3 regions of the Mesorhizobium sp. M0340 genome follow, and region 3 is predicted to be linked to each of the others. Evidence: riboswitches for the same ligand, from Rfam matches in the RefSeq annotation. Region 3 holds a riboswitch; each other region holds the start of a gene.
What was found. A riboswitch is a leader RNA that binds a small molecule or an ion and turns the genes downstream of it on or off. The one in region 3 is predicted to bind cobalamin.

Region 1: it holds a riboswitch for cobalamin, as region 3 does, so the genes downstream of both, NKI79_RS02430 (CbtB domain-containing protein) here and metE (5-methyltetrahydropteroyltriglutamate--homocysteine S-methyltransferase) in region 3, are expected to answer to the same signal.
Region 2: it holds a riboswitch for cobalamin, as region 3 does, so the genes downstream of both, NKI79_RS02250 (DUF1636 family protein) here and metE (5-methyltetrahydropteroyltriglutamate--homocysteine S-methyltransferase) in region 3, are expected to answer to the same signal.

Annotation. Positions count from the first base shown of each region.
Region 1 covers NZ_JAMYRR010000001.1:474,038-480,509, reverse strand. Annotated here, with positions in the region: gene cbiB (adenosylcobinamide-phosphate synthase CbiB) at 1-532, shown strand, start outside; gene cobO (cob(I)yrinic acid a,c-diamide adenosyltransferase) at 831-1,463, opposite strand; gene cobU (bifunctional adenosylcobinamide kinase/adenosylcobinamide-phosphate guanylyltransferase) at 1,465-1,986, opposite strand; gene NKI79_RS02435 (CbtA family protein) at 1,979-2,761, opposite strand; gene NKI79_RS02430 (CbtB domain-containing protein) at 2,777-2,956, opposite strand; cobalamin riboswitch at 2,993-3,190, opposite strand; partial or broken gene NKI79_RS02425 (MFS transporter) at 3,380-4,572, opposite strand; gene NKI79_RS02420 (heparan-alpha-glucosaminide N-acetyltransferase) at 4,820-5,818, shown strand; gene NKI79_RS02415 (methyltransferase family protein) at 5,835-6,341, shown strand; gene NKI79_RS02410 (MerR family transcriptional regulator) at 6,361-6,472, opposite strand, start outside.
Region 2 covers NZ_JAMYRR010000001.1:436,967-443,438, forward strand. Annotated here, with positions in the region: gene NKI79_RS02240 (cobaltochelatase subunit CobN) at 1-3,156, opposite strand, end outside; gene cobW (cobalamin biosynthesis protein CobW) at 3,175-4,215, opposite strand; gene NKI79_RS02250 (DUF1636 family protein) at 4,212-4,646, opposite strand; cobalamin riboswitch at 4,685-4,888, opposite strand; gene NKI79_RS02255 (winged helix-turn-helix domain-containing protein) at 4,918-6,117, opposite strand; gene NKI79_RS02260 (NADH-quinone oxidoreductase subunit A) at 6,454-6,472, shown strand, end outside.
Region 3 covers NZ_JAMYRR010000021.1:37,221-43,692, reverse strand. Annotated here, with positions in the region: gene NKI79_RS25200 (dihydrodipicolinate synthase family protein) at 1-403, shown strand, start outside; gene NKI79_RS25195 (FMN-binding negative transcriptional regulator) at 438-656, shown strand; gene metE (5-methyltetrahydropteroyltriglutamate--homocysteine S-methyltransferase) at 755-3,100, opposite strand; cobalamin riboswitch at 3,195-3,395, opposite strand; gene NKI79_RS25185 (hypothetical protein) at 3,951-4,205, shown strand; gene NKI79_RS25180 (helix-turn-helix transcriptional regulator) at 4,523-5,356, opposite strand; gene NKI79_RS25175 (MFS transporter) at 5,419-5,670, opposite strand; gene NKI79_RS25170 (transposase) at 5,959-6,472, shown strand, end outside.

The sequences.
Region 1 (6,472 bases), on a different contig from region 3:
CGAAAGTCTTGCCGAGAATTTCTCCGACGGTGTCGTCGCGCCGGCCTTCTGGATCGGTATTGGCGGGCTCGCCGGCGGCGTCGCCTACAAGGCCGCAAACACCGCCGATTCGATGATCGGCCACCGCACGCCGCGCCACGAAGCCTTCGGCTGGGCGGCTGCGCGCTTCGACGACTGGATCAACCTGCCGGCGTCGCGACTGACGGCGCTGCTGATCGTGCTTGCGGCTTTCCTGGTAAAGGGCGCCGACGCCAAAGCCGCCTGGCACGCCGTGCGGCGCGATGCGAAAAAACACCGCTCGCCCAATGCCGGCTGGCCGGAGGCAGCGATGGCCGGCGCGCTCGGCCTGGCGCTCGCCGGCCCCCGTTCCTACGACGGCGTGATGGTCGAAGACGCGTTGATGGGCGAGGGCGGCCGCCGCGACGATGTCGAGAGCACCGACGTCCGACGGGCGCTGAAACTCTACCAGGTCGCCGACTTGCTGCTGATTGCGCTGTTCGGGGTGGTCGCAGTGGTTGTTATCTTGGCGTGACCTGCGCTCGAGATCGAGCGCAAACAAAAAACCCGCCAAGCGGCGGGTCGTTGGAGCCAATTAGCACCATAGCGGAATTAGTAGCATAGCTGCCGGCACAAAGCAAGAACAAAATAGGGCAACGCCTCAAATAATCGGTTCAGGTCGGCGCTGCCCCTCAGCCTTACCTCCCCGTGAAAAGACAGGGAGAGGGAGATCGCCAGCGTTGCGGCTAGCTCCTTCTCCCCGTCCTTCACGGGGAGAAGTCGCCGGCAGGCGATGAGGGGCAGCGCTGACCTTGACAAACCAGCAACACCCCTCAGAACTCAATCCCCTGCTGCGCCTTCACGCCGGCGGAGAAGTGGTGCTTGGTCACGGCCATCTCGGTGACCAGGTCGGCCGCCTCGACCAGTGCCGGCTTGGCGTTGCGGCCGGTGACGATGATATGCAGGCCTTCGCGGCGTGACTTCAGCGCCGCGACCACCTTTTCGAGGTCGAGATAGTCGTAACGCAGCGCGATGTTCAACTCGTCGAGCACCACCAGGCTGATCGACGGCTCGGCCATCAGCTCGAGCGCCTTCGCCCAGGCGGCCTCGGCCGCCGCGATGTCGCGTTTCAGGTCCTGCGTCTCCCACGTAAAGCCCTCGCCCATGGCGTGCCAGAGGACACGGTCGCCGAAGGCGGCAAAGGCGTCCTTCTCGCCGGTGTGCCATTTGCCCTTGATGAACTGGACGACGCCGACACGCTTGCCGTAGCCGAGCATCCTGAGCGCCAGACCGAAGGCGGCCGTGGTCTTGCCCTTGCCCGGCCCGGTGTTGACGATCAACAGCCCCTTCTCGACCGTCTTGGCTGCAACCTCGGCGTCCTGCACCGCCTTGCGCTTGGCCATCTTGGCGCGGTGGCGTTCCTCGTCCCCCTGTTCAATGGTCTTGGGATCGATAGTATCAGCCATGTCATTTCACCTTGAGCGGCAGCCCCGCCACCATCAAAAGCACGGTGCCGGCGACCGCCGCGACGTCCTGGTTCAGCCGGCCGGCGGCATCGCGAAACCGTCTTGCCAGCGCATTGTCCGGCACGATGCCCTGGCCGACCTCGTTGGACACCACGAACCACGGGCCGCGCGGCCGCGACAGCACATCGGCCAGCCTTCGGCATTCGGCCTCGACATCATGGTCGGCCAGCATATGGTTGGTCAGCCACAGCGTCAGGCAGTCGATCAGCACCGGCTGGCCGTCGGGCAGTGCCTCGATCGCGCCGGTAAGGTCGAGCGGCGCCTCGATGGTCGTCCAGCCATCGCCTCGCCGCGAGCGGTGCAGCGCGATGCGCTGACGCATCTCCTCGTCATAGGCTTGCGCTGTGGCGATATAGCTCCACGGCGCCGGACAGGCGCTCACCAGCCTCTCGGCATGCGCGCTCTTGCCGGAGCGCGCACCGCCGATGACCAGGGTCAGCGCCCCGGCAGCGCGGTCAGGCAAAGCTGTCGCGCAGGCTGGTTGCCGCGCCGGTGAAGCGTCCGCGCACCAGCCCGACGACCATACCGAGCACCAGCCAGAACACCAGATTGGTCAGCGTCACCGCCACCACGAACTGATGATGCAGGCCTTCCGGGATCGCCGTCTCGAAACTGTCGGGCTGCGGCGCGCCGACAATATGCGGCGCAACGATCAACGCCACGGCAAGGATCGCCAGCGGCAGCGATCTGCGGAAGGCGATAAGGCCGAGACCGGCCGCTGTCGCCACCACTGTTGCCCACCACCAGATCTGGCGTTGGACAAGGTCGGCCGCCGGCATCGCCGGCAGTTCCGGCGGCAGGCCGAGGCCGGGCGCCAGCGTGAACACGGCAAAGCCGGCCAGCCCCCAGAACAGGCCCTGGCGCCAATTGCCGATGCCGCCGGCGAACTCCGAAACCGCGACCAGGACCAGTGCGAAGCCAATGCCGGTGACGATATTGGCAACGACGCTGAAGCCAAAGCGCTCGAAGCCGTCGGCCGGCGCCCAGCCTTCGTCTTCAGCCGGAGCCATTGCTTCAGCCGGTGCCGGCGCGGCGCTGCTCATAGCCATCGTGCCCGCTGCGTTTTCGGCCGGTGCCGCAGGTGCCGCGGCATGGTCATGGCCGCCGCCGGCCTGTTCGTAGACTTCCGCTTTCAGGATGAGCGGCACGGTGGCGTAGGCCTGCATGCAGGCGAGAACGACGCCGGCCACAAGCCCTGCGATCGCCGCGATGAACACGACGTTGCGAAACAGTGTCATGATGTCAGCCCCTTGTCAGTGGCAGGGAAAGCCCATCGAGTGGCGATAGTCGTGCGCGGCATTGTGGACCGCATCGATATGCGAAAAGCCGACAAAGCCCATGACGAAAATGCCGAGGAATGCAGCAAGCGCCAGCTGCATGAGACGCGACTGCGAGGAGGCGGAAGCGCCGAGCGAAACGGAAGCGGTATTCATGTCTTGTCCTTTCGCCCTCCACCCGAGGGCATAGAAGTCAGTTTCCTGTCGCCGGCAGGTCTCCTGGCTCGCGGATCAGCACCCTTCCCCACCTTCCCGAAGGCGAACCTTCAGTGGCATATGGAGAGGACTACCGCACACAGTTGCGGGGGCAGCCACGGCATTGGGCAAACAATTTCGCCCGCACCGCATTCCCTCTTGGTTCCAAACGGAACCGACGACATCAGCGACTATAGGCAGAATCGCCGCGCCCGGCAAACCAAATTCCGCCGGATCGTGTGGCGAATGCGCCGCCTCGCCAAACCGGAGAACTGGCGCCGCAGACGTCGCGATCTGCGCGGTCGAACAGAACGGCCTGCGTTCGATGCGGCACTGCACCGCTTCCACAATTGGGGTGCGCGAGCGCCATGTGGCGCTCGAACATCAAAGCGATTTGGGCAGATAGCGCCAGGTGCCGAAGCCGCAGATCGCCGCCAGCAGGCCGAGTGTCGCGAAAACCGCGCCCAGGCCGAAGAACGCCAGCACCACGGAATAGACCAGAGGCGGCGTCAGCTCGGAAAAGTCGAGATAGGTGCGGTAGACCGCCGCCATCTGTGCCCGCTCATACGAGCGCACCGAGCGCATGAAGGCGGTCGAGCCCAGCGCATCCAGCGCGATGGTGAAGAAAGCACCGCAAAGCAGCAAGGCGCCGGTGATGAGCGGCGCGGCCTCGCCGACGGCGCCGGCCGCCAGCAGCGTTGCCGACATCGCGAAATAGGCGAACGTCATGGTGCGCCGGCCGCCGAAACGCTTTCCTGCCCTGCCCCAGAAGATTGCCATGAACAAAAGCGCATTGCCGGCCGAAACCAAGAGGCCGCCGGCGAGCTTGCCCTCGCCGGTGATCACCATGAACAGCGGCCCGTAGACGAAGAACGTCGTCCAGAAGCAGGAGCGGCCGAAGGCGATCAGCCAGGCCAGCCTCAGCCTTGGCTGCGCGACGAAGCGGCCGATATTGGCCAGCGGATTGACCGGCCGCGTCTTGCCGGGGCGGATCGACGGGTTATCGCCAAGCCGGTAAGTCCAGAACAGCGCCAGCAAAGCCATGGCGAAGACGGCCACCGCGCCATGCGCGGCATAGATGCCGAAACGCGTGTAGAGGTAAATTCCGAGGGTCGGCCCGGCGGTCCAGGCAAGCATCGACCACGCCATGCGCAGCGACTCGGCCTGCATGAAATCGGTCTTGCGGATATGGTCCATGATGTAGAGGTTGAGCGTGATCGCCAGCGCCCCGGCGCCGACGACGCGGCAGAGCATGCCCACCACCTGGCCGTATGGGTGACGAAGAACAGCGAGCCGACGGCCAGCAGGCAGGCGCCGGCGGTATAGACCCAGCGCCGGGCAAAGCGGGCGATCAGCATCGGCATGAACAGCGTCGCCGACAGGCCGAGCATCGCCACGATCGTGTAGAGGATCGAAACGATCTGCTCGTTGTGCAGTATCTCATAGGCCTGGATCGGGATGACGCTGGACACGGTGGCGCGCGCGAAGGATTCGACCGCATAGAGCGAGGCGAAGGTGCGGGCATCCGCCGGCCGCAAGGCCGCAAGCCAGATCGGATGGCGCACATGGGTAGCCATTGTGTTCCCCGAAGCCGAATCGCCCGAAGCAGGGTTGGAGCACAAATCTGCCGCGGCGATTCCTGGCCGGGTAACAGGAAACCGACGCCTTCACGGCAAAAAGCGAAGCCGGCCAAAGGCTTTCCGGCTCTGGCCTAAAGCAGCCCTGATGCCGACCGTCACCAACGCGACGCAAGGCCCTGCTTCTTTTGACGGTGGCAACCGTGATAGTCGTCTTGCCGGGGCTGGAACCAAGACAGCGAGACCAATGAGCATCGACACGCCGAGCGCAGCCGTTCAGGATCAACCGAAGTCGAAGCGCATCGCCGCTATCGACATTGCACGCGGCATCGCATTGCTTGCCATGGCGAGCTATCATTTCACCTGGGACCTCGAATTCTTCGGCTACACCGATCCCGGCCTCACCGCCTTCGGCTGGTGGAAAATCTACGCGCGCTGCATCGCCTCGAGCTTCCTGTTCCTGGTCGGCATCAGCCTCTATCTCGCCCATGGCAAAAAAATCCGCTGGACCGGCTTCTGGAAGCGCTTCGCCATGGTTGCCGGGGCAGCGCTCTCAATATCGCTGGTCACCCGCATCGCCACGCCCGACGGCTTCATCTTCTTCGGCATATTGCACGAGATCGCGCTCGCCAGCTTGCTCGGCCTGGCGTTCCTGCGGCTGCCGGCGCTGCTGACGCTTGCCGTGGCGGCCCTCGTTATCGCCGCGCCTTTCTACTTGCGATCCGAGCTTTTCGATCATCCGGCTTTGTGGTGGGTCGGCCTGTCGGCGACCAACCCGCGCTCCAATGACTACGTTCCGCTGCTGCCCTGGTTCGGCGCCGTGCTTGCCGGCATCGCGGTTACCAAGCGCGCCGCCACCTCTGGCGCACTGACGCGGCTGTCGGCCTTGGCGCCCGGCCGCTGGGCAAACCCGCTGGTCTTCATCGGCCGGCACAGCCTTGCCTTCTATTTGATCCATCAGCCGGTGCTGATCGGCTCGGTCTGGCTGTTTTCGCAATTCATGCCGGCGCAGGCCGAAACCAGGGAGGTGAGTTTTCTGAAGTCCTGCCAGATATCCTGCGAGCAGGCACGCGACACCGAGTTCTGCTCCAGCTATTGTGCCTGCATGCTGGACACTCTCCAGGGCGAAGCCTCGCTTGACCGGCTCTACAGCAACGACCAGTCCCTGGAGTGGAAGGCGCATATTGGCGAGCTCGCCGGCACCTGCACCGCCCAAACCGAGGCGGCGGAACCGGGAACGCGCTAATCGAGGGAGGACAATAATGAGCGACAGTCACCCGAAACCCGTGCAGCAAAATCCTGGGCAGCCGAAGCTGGGGCACATCCCATGGCCGCCGCTGATCTATATCGCCGCCATCATCGTCAGCGTCGCGCTAGGGCTGTTCTATCCGCTGCCGTGGATCGGCGATCTTCTCGGCGACATCCTGTTCGCCGCCGGCCTTGTGGGGTTGGTGGCGGTTGCGGCGCTCTGGTTCACGGCAATCCGCACCATGATCCGCGCCAAGACGACGCTCAACCCGAACGGCGTGCCTGACCATCTGGTCACCACCGGACCCTTCGCCGTCAGCCGCAACCCGATCTACCTCGCCAACACATTGCTGCTGGTCAGCCTCGCCTTTGTCACGGGGATCGCCTGGTTCCTGCCGCTGGCGGTCATCGCGGCGTTCCTGACGCAGAAGCTGACGATCGAGAGCGAGGAGAAGGTGCTGACCGCCAAATTTGGCAAAAAGTACCGGGACTACGCCAAAAGGGTGCGGCGCTGGGTTTGAGCCGAGGCTGACACCGCGCCTATGTGGTGACGCCGAGTTCCACCAGCCGCTCGACGCAGGATTCCTCGGCCTGGTCGAGTTCGGCCAGGGTCTCTTCGAGGTCGCGGCGTTTCTGGCGCAAATGCTCCCGC
Region 2 (6,472 bases), on a different contig from region 3:
GGGGTCGTCGCCGGTATGAACCAGAAGGTCGGCCTCAGCGATGCGGCCCTCAAACGCGCCGGGCGCCGAAATGCCTTCGCCCTCGGCGCCGCCATAGGCATGCGAAGTGGCGTCGAGGTAAGTGCGGCCGATCTCTTCGCGCGCAGCCCAGTCGCCGCTCGACAACAAGTCCTCGACGCCGGCGCCGTAAGTGCCCGGCGAAGTGCCGAAAATGCGCGGGCTGATCTTGCCGTCGATGCGGGTCCTGGCCGCCAGCGGGTTTTCCGAATCGTCCTCGTCGCGGGTCGCCACGGCGTTTGCCGCGGCGTCGATCAGCGCGATCTGGGTCGGGAACATGTCGCGGAGCAGGCCCGATATGCGCCAGGTGACGTCGACGCGCGGGCGGCCGAGCGTTGCCGGCGGCAGCACCTCGATGCCGGTGATGCGGCCGGTGGCTGAATCCCATTGCGGCCGGCAGCCCATCAGCGCCAGGCCTTGCGCGATCTCCTCGCCGCCGGTGCGCAGCGAGGCCGACCCCCAGAGGTCGATGACCAGCGAGCGCGGCCAGTCGCCATGCGATTGCATGTAGTTGCGCAAGACCTCGTCGGCGGCCGCCCTGCCGAGATCGAACGATGTCGGCGTCGGCATGGTGCGTGGGTCGGCGGTGAACAAATTGCGGCCGGTCGGCAGCACATCGCGCCGGCCACGCGCCGGTGCACCGGCCGGACCGGCAGCGACATGGCGGCCGTCGAGCGCGGCAAGCAGTGCGGTTTTTTCAGCTGCCGCACTTTGCCGCCGTAGCGGATCAGGCTCGCCCTCAGGCGAGCGGCCATAAATATGCAGGCCATCCTTGATGGCGAAATCCTTGAGATCGCAGAGCCAGGCGTCGATGCGGCGCAAAGCCTCGTCGGCTGCGTCGGTCCTGGCGACACCAGCCTCTGAGGCGAGGCCGGTCTTTTCCGCCGTTTCGACTATCAGCTTCGCCAGGCGGTCGCGGCGGCGGCGGTCGAGCCCGTCGGCCTGGGCATATTCGTCGACCAGTCGTTCGAGCCTGTGCTGGTTTTCGTCCAGCCCGGCGCCGGTCAGCGGCGGCGGCAGATGGCCAAGCGTGACGGCGGCAACGCGCCGCTTGGCCTGCGCTGCCTCGCCGGGGTTGGAGACGATGAACGGATAAATGACGGGCAGGGCGCCGGTGACGATTTCGGGAAAGCAGTTTTCGCTGAGCGCAACGGTCTTGCCGGGCAGCCATTCCAGCGTGCCGTGGGCGCCGACATGGACAATTGCATGGATGCCGAGCGACTGGCGCAGCCAGAGGCCAAAGGCGACCAGCGCATGGCGCGGCGGCAATGTCGGGTCGTGATAGTCGGCGCGGCGGTCGACCGAGCGCCCGCGATCGGGGGCGAGCGCCACGGTGATGTTGCCGAACGTGGCCGCGCGGAAGCGGAATTTGGCGACGGCAGGCGCTTGAACACCCCCCTCTGTCCTGCCGGACGTCTCCCCCTCAAGGGGGGAGATTGCTCCGTGACTTCTGCTTTCGCCAACTACCGACGGTATTAAGGTAGAGCCGTCGGCGAAACGGCCAATCTCCCCACTTGAGGGGGAGATGTCCGGCAGGACAGAGGGGGGCGCCTCGCGCGAACCTGTCTCATCTTCCGCCTTACCCCATGCCGCCTCCACGGCAGCGAGTGCCGCAGTCGGTAACTCTGCAGAAAGAGCGAGATAATCGTCCAGTCTCAGCCCACCATTGCCCCGTTCCAGCAAATCCAACAACTCCCTTGGCGTTTGCGGAATCCTTTCAACGGCGTAGCCCTGTTCGCTCAGGTCGTGCAGCATTGCCAGCACGCTGGACGGCACGTCGAGGCCGACGGCGTAGCCGGTGCGACCGGGGGCGCTCGGATAGTCGGGGATCAGGATGGCGAGCTTGCGTTCCGCGCGCGGCGTCCGCCGCAGGCGCACGAATGCCTCGATACGGTTCGCCACTTGCGCGACGCGGTCGGGCTCTGGCCGGTTGGCGAAGGCGCGGAAGGCCAATGCGGGATCGGTTTCGCTTTCGCCCTTGAAGGAAATGGCGCCGGCCAGGATGCGGCCGTCGAGCTCGGGCAGGACGACATGCATGGCAAGGTCGGCGGGCGCCAGGCCGCGCTGATTGGTTTGCCAGATGTCGCGGCGGGTGGTTGCGACGATGACCTGGAACACCGGCACGCCGGCGCGGTCGAACAGGGTTTCAACGCCCGGCTCGGCCCCGGAGGCGAAAGCTGTGGCGGTGATGATGGCGGCAGGCTTCAGCGTTGCAAGCGCGGTTTCAACAAAGGCGAGTGAGGCCGGGTCCTTGAGGCTGGAGACGAAGATAGGCACGGGAGCCATGCCGCGCGCGCTCAGCGCTTCGAAAAGCGCGTCGATGGGCGCGACGTCGGCGGCGAGCAGCATCGAACGGTAGAAGAGAATTGGCACGACGTCTCCCTCCCCCTCGAGGGGAGGGTGGCCCGAAGGGCCGGGTGGGGTCGTTGCGGCAGTGCTCGACATTTTTTTCTGTCGGCGCGCTTCAAAGTGTTGGCACGCTTCGGAGAGGACCCCACCCTCGGCCTTCGGCCGGACCCTCCCCTCGAGGGGGAGGGGGACGACCCCCAGCCCCGGCTCGTAAAATCCCGCCTTTGGCACGCTAACAGGTTCGGCTATCGCCGCACCCGATCCAGCGAGACTTGCCAGCCTCTGCACCAGCGCCGTCATATTTGCCGGCCCGCCCTCGCGGAAATAGCCCAGCAGGGCGTCCAACTCCTCGCGCGGCAGCGCCGAGCCTTCGATCAGTCGCAAATCCTCGTCGTGGCTCTCGCCCGGTAGGAGCGCCAGCTTGATACCGCGATTTCGCGCGATAACGGCGAGCTGGTCGCAGCCATAGCGCCACCACTCGTAGCCGCCGAGAATGCGGACCAGAATGACCTTGGCATGGCGGGCGACGCTCTCGGTCCAGAGGTCGACGGACATCGGATGGCGCAGGTCGCGCAAGGCGGCGAGCCGCATCGAGGGCAGGCGGTCCGCATCCGCTTTCCACGCCGCCGCCAGCCCGGCCAGGTCGCTGTCGGTGAAGGACAGGGCCACGACATCCGCAGGCGTTTGCCTGAGATCGACAGGCTCGGCGAGATCGTCGAGCGAGGCGGATGTGGTGGTGAGGATGTGCATCGCGGCTCGTACCTGGGGTCAGCCGGCGAGGATACGCTCTATCGCCGGGCGGTTCAGCCCTTTCAGACCGATGACGACGAGGCGCGAGCGGCGGTCGTCGTCAGCCGTCCAGGCGCGGTCGTAATAATGGTTGACGCGCGGACCGACAGCCTGCAGCAGGAGCCGCATCGGCTTGCCGCCAACCTCGACGAAGCCCTTGACGCGCAACACGTTTTCTTCCTCCGCCGCCGTGGCGACGCGTTGTGCGAGCTCGTCCGGGTTGGACACCGACGCGATGTCGATGACGAACGAGTCAAAATCGTCATGTTCGTGGTCGAGCTCGTCGTCGTGATGGGTCTTGCGGTTCTCGATGTCGTCCTCGACGGCGAGGCCGAGGCCGAGCAGCACCGACGGATCGACCTTGCCTTGCGAAGTCGGCACGATCTTCACCGCCCGTGCAACATGCTTGCCGATGACGGCATTGGCACGGGCCGAGCCGGCTGCGTCCATCAGGTCGCTCTTCGACAGGATGATCAGGTCGGCGCAAGCGAGCTGGTCCTCGAATACTTCCTCGACCGGATCGTCGTGTTCGAGCGTCTCGTCCTGCGCGCGCTGCGCCTGCAGGGCGTCCATGTCGTTGGCGACGCGGCCATCCGCCAGCGCCGGTCCGTCGACGACGGCGATGACGCCGTCGACGGTCACCCGGCTCTTGACCGACGGCCACTGGAAGGCCTGGACCAGCGGCTTGGGCAGGGCCAGCCCGGATGTCTCGATCAGGATATGGTCGACCCTCGGCATCAGCGACAGGATCTGGTCGAGCGCCGGGACGAAATCGTCGGCGACAGTGCAGCAGATGCAGCCATTGGCCAGCTCGACGATGTTTTCCTCGGGGCAGGTGTCGATGCCGCAGCCCTTCAGGATCTCGCCGTCGATGCCGATGTCGCCGAACTCGTTGACGATGATGGCCAGCCGCTTGCCTTTGGCGTTCTCGAGCAAATGGCGGATCAATGTCGTCTTGCCGGCGCCGAGAAATCCGGCAACGACGGTGCAGGGGACGCGCGAAAGGGAGGCAGCGGTCATATCAAGTCCTTCAAAAGGTCGAGGGGAGGGATGCGGGCAACCAGACCGCGCTTCAGGCAATCGGGACGGCCGCGCCACGGAATGAGCCCATCCGTCGAGGTGGCGAAGAGCTTTGCGCCGGTCACGAGATCGGCGCCGCTGGTCGCGGTCAGGTCGCCGAAGACGTAACTCCAGCAGCCGTCGCGCAGCATGGCGGCGCTGAGCCGGCGCTTGCAATTGCCGAGGCATTCGACGGTGCGGATTTTGATGTTTTCGCCGGAAGCGGCGCGGCGCGTGTCCTCGGCGAGCAGTTCGCCGGCGCGGGGATGAGCGTCCGAACCGGTCTCGTCACGGCAGGAAGAGCAGACGATGACGGTAACGCCGGCCAGGGAATCGTCAGGGCCGGACAATAAATCCGCTGTCTCAGCCGAAAAACTGCTGTCGCGTTCCAAATCAGGCTCCTTGCCCGGAAAACCCGCCAGGCGATCGGATTCTTATGTCCTAGACGGCAGGTCTCCTGGCTCGCGGGTCATCGCCTTGGTGCCGCCTTCCCGGGAATATCCCAGTGGTTTTCGGCCTTGGCTCGTCGCTTACAGTTGCGGGGACAGCCGCGGATTTGAAATCGAGATTTCGCACCGCATTCCCTCTTGGCCCCTGCCGTTGCGGGCAGGGGACCGTCTGAAACGGATTTAGGCTTGTGGAGGCAGTCGTGTCAACGCACGTCTATGACGCGGCGATATCTGCGAGCGGCCGGCCAAGGTCGCCGGCAGCCGTCACCGCGATGCGCTCAAGCCCGAGCCAGCCCTGCATCTGCTTCAATTCCTCGAAGAGTTCGGCAGCGGTTTGTGGCGGGGCGCCGGGCTCCGCATAGGCGGCATGGACGCGCAATACGCCGGCCGGACGGTCGGCCCTGAGGTCGACGCGCCCGACGATGCTGTCGCCGAGCAGGAACGGCAGCACATAATAGCCATACCGGCGCTTTTCGGCCGGCGTATAGATCTCGATGCGGTAGTGGAATTCGAACAGCCGCTCGGTGCGCGACCGCTCGAAGACGACGGGATCGAACGGCGCAAGCAAGGCGCGCGCCTCGATCCTGCGCGGCAAACGGGCGTCCTTATGAAGATAGGCTGTTTTGCTCCAGCCTTCGACGCTCACCGGCAACAGTTCGCCAGCCTCGACCAACTCCTCGATACGGCCCTTGATGTCGGCGGGCGAGAGGCGGAAATAATCGCGCAGGTCGCCTGCCGTGGCGACGCCATGGGCGCGGGCGGAGATGCGCAGCAATTCGCGGTGGGCGTCCTCGGGGCAGGGAACCGGTAGAGCGAGTATCGCGGGCGGCAGTACGCGCTCCGGCAGATCGTAGAACCGTTCGAAGCCGCGGCGATGCGCGGTGGTGATGCGGCCGGCCCAGAACAGCCATTCGAAGGCGTGCTTGGCATGGCTCCAGCCCCACCAGCCGCCCGAACCCTTCTGGCCTTCGAAAGCCGACGCCGCGATCGGGCCTCGTTCGGCGACCTCGCGATAGATGTCTTCGATATAGGCGGCGTGCTCGCGGCCCCATTTGGCCAGTCCGCTGTACATTTCCTCGCCGCGCTCGGCCCGCTGCATGCGCCAGCGCATCAGCGGATAGGTCTCGACCGGCAGGAAGGAGGCTTCGTGCGCCCAATATTCAAAGACCATGCGCTTGCGCGTTATGGCGGCGTCGTCGAGCAGCGCCAGCTTGTAGGGGCCAAGCCGCGAATAGAGCGGCATGTAGTGGGCGCGCACCACGGCGCTGACGGAATCGATCTGCAGCAGGCCGGTACGGGCAAGCACGCGGGCCAGATGTCGGCGGTCGGGTGTACCGGCGGGTCGGGGGTCATTGAATCCCTGTGCCGCCAGCGCGATGTGGCGGGCCATGCGAAGTGAGATTTTTTCCTTCATCAATGCGGGTATCCTGATGATGCCGGACAGAGAAGAGAATCTGCGATTCCGCGCCATGCTAGCAGGGTTTTGGCGGTATCCATGTCAGGAGAGAAAAGTGGAGTGAAAAGTGAAAGAAATCAAACAGGAGCGGATCTGACCAGTTTTCCCGGATATGCCGCCCAGTACCGCGATTTGAACAAGGTTTGACTTGCTTCGCCGAAAGCGCTGCGCTAACCCTCGCCGCGTTGCAGCATAGAGCCCCCTTAAAACGGTTCAGTGGTTAAACTGTCACGCTTCCGCAAGTGGGTCCGGTGCTGTAATCAGGGTGGATTGGCCGCCAACGGAAACTGCAGCATGAACGCACTTTTAGGTT
Region 3 (6,472 bases):
CAAGGGCGATGCGATCAAGAGCCATCTGGCCGACCAGAGGCGCACTGTGCCGGAAGGGTTCTCGATCGGCTACAGCGGCGACTGGAACGCTGCAGAGGCCATAATCGCCGGCGCCGACACATGGTACAGCGTCCTCGCCGGCATCCTGCCCGAGGTCTGCGTGAAGATCGTCACGGCGGCGCAACAGGGCGATGCGGCCGAAGCGCGACGGATCGATGCCACGCTTGCGCCGCTCTGGAGCCTCTTCAAGGAGTTCTCGAGCCTTCGCGTCGTCTATGCACTTGCCGAATTGCTCGACATTTGCCGTGCCGACCCCCCGCGTCCCATCCTGCCTCTGCCCTCAGCAGCGAAGCGCCAGATCGCCGCCGCGTTGGAACGCTTGCCATCGGATACCAGCCGGTGAACAGCGAACCCGGCGGCCAGTGAAAGGAACTGTCATGTATTTACCCGCGCATTTCGATGAACCGAGCCGAGAAGTCCTTTACGAACTGATCGAGAACAGCGCACTTGGCATGCTGATAACCCATGGCCGGAGCGGTCTCGACGCCAATCACATCCCCTTCGAACTCGACACGTCACAGGGAGAAAACGGTTCCCTTTATTCCTGCGCGATTAGTACACGTGCCGAAGGAAAGGGCACTTTCTCGCTCGAGTGACTTATTTCAAAGGATGTGATCGCGTTTTGGCACATTCACGGCCCACATGCGGCAGCCGGTAACTCACCACATGGTGAGCAACCAGGAAACCTTCCGGCCTACACTTTCTCCCGGAGCGCGCGTGCTGCAGCAACCATGTTCATGAGGGCAGGGCGGACCTCCTCCCACTTGCGGGTTTTGAGGCCACAGTCCGGGTTTACCCACAGTTGGCCGTCGGACAGTCGCTCGCGGGCAAGCATGATTAGGTCCGAAATCTCGCCGACTTCCGGGACCCGTGGTGAGTGAATGTCGTAGACTCCGGGCCCGATTTCATTCGGATATTTGGAGCTCGTGAAGGCGTCCAGCAGTTCCATCTTCGAGCGCGACGTCTCAATCGAAATGACATCCGCATCCATTTCAGCGATCGCGTCGATGATCTCGTTGAACTCCGAATAGCACATGTGGGTATGGATTTGAGTCGCGTCCTTTACACCCGTTGAAGCGATCCGGAAGCATTCGACAGCCCAGTCGAGATAGTCGTTCCAATCAGACTGGCGCAGTGGCAATCCTTCGCGAAACGCGGCCTCATCGATCTGGATCATCCTTGCGCCGGACCATTCGAGATCCGTCACTTCGTCGCGGATGGCGAGCGCGATCTGGCGGCATGCTTCGGAGCGGGGTACGTCGTCGCGAACAAATGACCAGTTGAGAATGGTCACTGGGCCTGTGAGCATTCCCTTCACAGGGTTTTCCGTAAGCGACTGGGCGAACTGCCACCAGCGCAGCGTCATCGGATTGGGTCTCGATACGTCGCCGAAGATGATGGGGGGGCGCACGTAACGCGACCCATAGCTCTGCACCCAGGCATGCTGGGTGAAGGCGAAGCCGGACAGCTGCTCGCCGAAATGCTGTACCATGTCGTTTCGTTCGAACTCACCGTGCACCAGCACGTCCAGCCCGATCTCTTCCTGCCAGCGAATTGCAGCCTCGATCTCCTTCTTCAGGAAGGTCTCGTAGTCGACATAGCTCAGCTGGCCCTTCGCATGAGCGGCCCGCGCCCTGCGTACCTGCGGCGTCTGTGGGAAGGACCCGATGGTCGTCGTCGGGAACGGCGGCAGCCCGAGCGTGCCGGCCTGGACTCTGGAGCGCTCGGCAAAAGCGCTCTCTCGTCGCTTCATGCTGTCGTCAATGCTGGCGATCCGCCCCTCAACCAGCGGGTCATGGATCTTCGTGGATGTCACGCGAGTGGCGGCAGCCTCGGCAGACGCTTTCAACGCGCCTGCCACCGCATCCCTGCCTTGGGACAGGGCCCGGGCAAGCAACACCAACTCGTCGGTCTTCTGGGCCGCGAAGGCGAGCCACGACCTGATGTCCGCGTCGAGTTCCGTCTCCATGCGGAGGTCGATCGGCACATGCAGCATCGAGCAAGAAGGCGCGATCTCGACGCGGTCCAAGGGCCAGCCGGCGACGATCGGTTTGATGCGGTCGAGAATGGCGGGCAGGTTCGCACGCCAGACGTTGCGGCCATCGATCAAGCCAAGCGAGAGCACCAGATCCTTCGGTGCGAGCCGACCCACCGTTTCCAGCTGCTCGGGAGCGCGCACGAGATCAATATGCAGCCCGGCCAGGGGCAGAGAAACCGCGGTTTCGAGATTGTCTCCCAGCGGCCCGAAATAGGCAGCCAGCATGATCTTCAACTCGGGCGCGGCTTTTGACAGCTGGCCATAGGCGAATTCGAACGCAGCTCGTTCGTTCGGGTTCAGATCGAGGACAAGCGCTGGCTCATCGATCTGCACCCAATCGGCACCCGACAGCTTCAAGCTCCGCAGGAGTTGCTCGTAGACGGGCAGAAGCCGTGGTAGGAGCGCGATGGGATCGAAGCCTTCGGCAGGCGATTTAGCCAGCTTGAGGAAGGTGACCAGTCCAAGGATGACTGGGCGTGTGTGAATGCCGAGGGCTTTAGCCTCGAGGAAGTAATCAACCGGCTTCGTCGACGAAAGAGCGAACGTCTGATCATCGTCTAGTTCCGGCACAATGTAGTGATAGTTGGTGTCAAACCACTTGGTCATTTCCATCGCGGTTACGCCAGGCCGATGAGCCGCATGCTGGTGATCACCGTGCCCACAATCCTCCGTCTGACCTTGGTTGCCGCGCGCCATAGCGAAGTAGATGTCGAGTGGGACCTCGCCGCCATTCCAGCCGTAACGGGACGGAAGGGCGCCGACCATGGCTGCGGTGTCGAGCACATGGTCGTAAAGCGAGAAGTCGTTCGACGGGATTTTCGACACGCCGCGATCGCGTTGCTCCTCCCAGCTAGCGGCACGGAGCGCCTTCGCCGTCGTGAGAAGGTCGGCAGCGGACGATTTTCCGGACCAGTAGCTTTCAAGCGCGAATTTCAGTTCTCGCCGACGACCGAAGCGGGGCACGCCGAGCGTTGCTACAGGAATTTGCTGAGAGACAGTCATGCATACCCCGATGGTTGGGGCGTCGGTGACAAGGAAGACGCTAGCAGGCCGGCACGAACGCCAGGCTGCAGCGGCCATCGAGACACCCCGCCCGTGGACGTAATTCGCCGTGGCAGGTCTCCTGGCTCGCGGGGTCATAGCCTCTACCCGTCTTCCCAAGGCTATTCGCCTCAGTGACATGAGTGGGGTTGGCTCGCCGCTAACAGTTGCGGGGGCAGCGCCGGCATCGCACCGGCTTCCCTCTTAGCTCCGCTGCGGCAGCGCCGTACGGAGAACCACGACACGGGAGACAATTACCGCAGTTCCCTTCTTTGTCAACGCCGCATAAAGAAATGTTTATGTCGTTATGTTAAATTTCCGTTGGCATGTTCCAAAGGTCGCCTCGAAAGCGAAAACTGTGGAAGCCTTGAGCGGCCGGTAAATCAAAGCAATGACGCACGGCGCCCTTGTCCAGGAGGATAGGAGTTCGTCGGCTGCCGGCAGCAAACATACCGGCAAGCGCCGTGGTGCTGCTTAGCGCATCATGCGAACCACCTCGGCGTCGAACTTCGGCTCCGAGGTTCCGACCGCTTCGTTGGTGATCTGCTCGCGACCATATTCGGCTCAATGGCGAGGCTGTTGCCCATGTGGAAGCTGTTGGCCGTGATGCCCTCGGTGATATGACACAACGATTTCGGGAGGAGCACACCGAGGCCAGGCGCAGCGGCGTGTTGCGAAGTGATCGAGGCCAATGTCTCGAACTGCTTGTTCGCAGCCCACCGGCTCAAGGTAACCCGGCTCAAACCACCGGGCCAGCTCAAGTCCTGTCCAAATGAGGCCTGAGCGGCAAATCGTCGTGCACGCGCACGGTTTGGCGTTCGATTTTGTGATGCGTCTTGGGCGGACAATCGCCACGGTGCAGCGCGCAGAAGCGGTCCCCAATTGGGAAGCCGCGGGCGGTGAGGGCAAGCCAGCGCCACAGGCGGAAGGGGACTTGGACCTGTTTGCCCTGCTGGACCACAAGTTCGCGACACAGGGCCTCAAGGAGAAGACCAAGAGTGATTATGCGCGGGACCTCGCCAAATTCATCAAAAGCAGCGGGCAGTCAAAGTTCGGCGCCGATTGACATGGAGATAGCCATCGCGGCGGACCGCCCAGGCGGACCGCAAGCCGGAATACAACCGGGTGCAGGCGGCCAAGCTCGTCCACAAGATGGCGTCGGGCACACACCGGCGATGGGAGAGCGGACCGTGGAGTGCAGGAACTTCACGCTTATCCACGCTCCCGTGGACGTGTCCTGCGGCACATCGGCAGCGATATTGAGGAGGCAGTTGAGCTTCTGGTCGAGCACTCTTACCTGCCACTACCTACGCTTAACGTCATCTCGTACTTAAAACGCACCACGCAAGGTCGAGATGTAACATGCGCCCTTCGTGGATGGTTCTAAGCTTCCTCGGGCGCGGTCAATCTGTGATAACGGTCGCTTGGAACCTCCATCACCGCGACGCGATCAAGGTTGGCGTATCGCGCTCGGTAGTAACCTTCTTCCTCCACTTCGGCGAAACTACACTGGGGAACGTCAAAGGTCGCAGCTTCCAATCCGAAGAAAGTCGTAGCGGTTTCTTCATCCAAGAAGTTCCACTCATCTTCTGCGTCGTCATATGTGACGCGAACATAGGAGGCCATGCGCACGGCTTCCTGATCACCCATCTCTGCGATGATGGCATCGCATTCTTTCTTCAGCTTTCCTGAAACCTCACCCTTATCCCAGTCATCCAAAGCCCGATAGATTTCTGGATGATAATACTCTGGCATCTCCTCTACATCGTCACCGATAAGCTCAATGGTGCGGACATATTGCGGATTTATCAAGAGTATTTTGTTGTCAAGGCTCCAACAATACAGCCATGGCCTGCTTGTGTTATTTCTACGCAGATTATGAAGTTCCTTCAACTGACGTAAAATCGATTCACGCGCCTTTTCATCGATAGGATATTGGCGGCTGCCAACAGTCGTCTTGATTCTGAGCGTGCCGTATCGCGTTTCGGCATCGGCAATTGCAAACGGGCTCGTGCGCCACTCCTCGACATCAATCTTCCAGCCCAGCAGCTCCTCGACCGTGCATTTCAACGTGAGACAAAGGTCCTTGATCTGCTCGACGTTCAACTGCGTTTTGCCTGTTTCCCAACGGGCCACAGTCTGTTGCGTCGTTGCCATCTGCTCTGCCAAATCTTTTTGAGTCATGCCCAGTCGAACCCTAAGCTCTTTCATGTTCATAACTCACCTCGCGTGTTCAACACACGCATTGTGGATGAATTAATCTAACACATCAAGCGTGTTCAAAAATCGCAGCATGTGTTTTTAGGGCGTCTTCGAGGCTCCGGCAGCCGTTCGTGACCACTTGCGCAAGACACAGGGCTGGTACACAGCACGAATGGGCGATCAAAAATTACTGCTGCGATGCTCGTCATCAGCCAAGCTGCCGCCGCACCTTCCACTAGGGTGCCAAGGTTCGAAATGAGTGCAGCCGACCATAGCGAACGGAAGGTCTTGTGCTCAAAAGGAACGAGTGAAGATGTTCTCTTCGCCATTGTGGGAAGCCTCGGGATTGACCGCGGGGCTGGATTTATTTCGCCTCACTCAACCATGGCCTCGCCGTACAAGCCAAGCTGCCACAGTGCGCGCCTGCTAACCCAGAAAACTTGGCGGCCTTACAGGCATGCGCAGGACGCGCGAAGCCGCTCAAATCCCCCAGATGGGTCAGCCATCGAAGACCGGCATCACTTGCCCGTTGAGCGGCTATACGATAATGCTCCGCGCTAAGCAGGAAGCGCCAAAAATTCGAGCGGCGACTTCATTCTCCTATTCAGGAAGGAACTATGAGGCGGCAGACGCGACCATTCACCGTGGAAGTCAAACAAAAGCGCAATTATCAAAAATCCGCACGTTCCATCTGGGGCAATTTCGACATCGCCGCGGCGATGGCCGAGACAACAAAGGAAGTCGAGCCGTTAAATCGTCAGCTTGTTGACTCTACTATAGTGGTCCTTGATGCTGAACCTTTGCACGAACCGCGAGTGGAGCATTTCATGGCCAATCCTCTGGAAACCGAGTCAGCAGTAGTTAGCGAACCGGCAGACAAAACGGAAACGCCAAAACCGAAGGCGAGAGCGCGGCGGTCGAGGAAGCCAGAAGCTGAGGCGAGCTCGCCTGCCCGCAAGAACGGCGCCAAGCCGATATCCGCGGCCACTGAAGCACCACCGTCAGCGCGAACAGGCCGAAAGAGCTACTCCGCGAAGGATCGTGCCCAGAAGCTGGCGCAGATCGAGACCTCGATCGGCGGCGGCGCTACTCTCAAGAGCGCGGTGAAGCAAGCCGGCATCTCGGAACAGA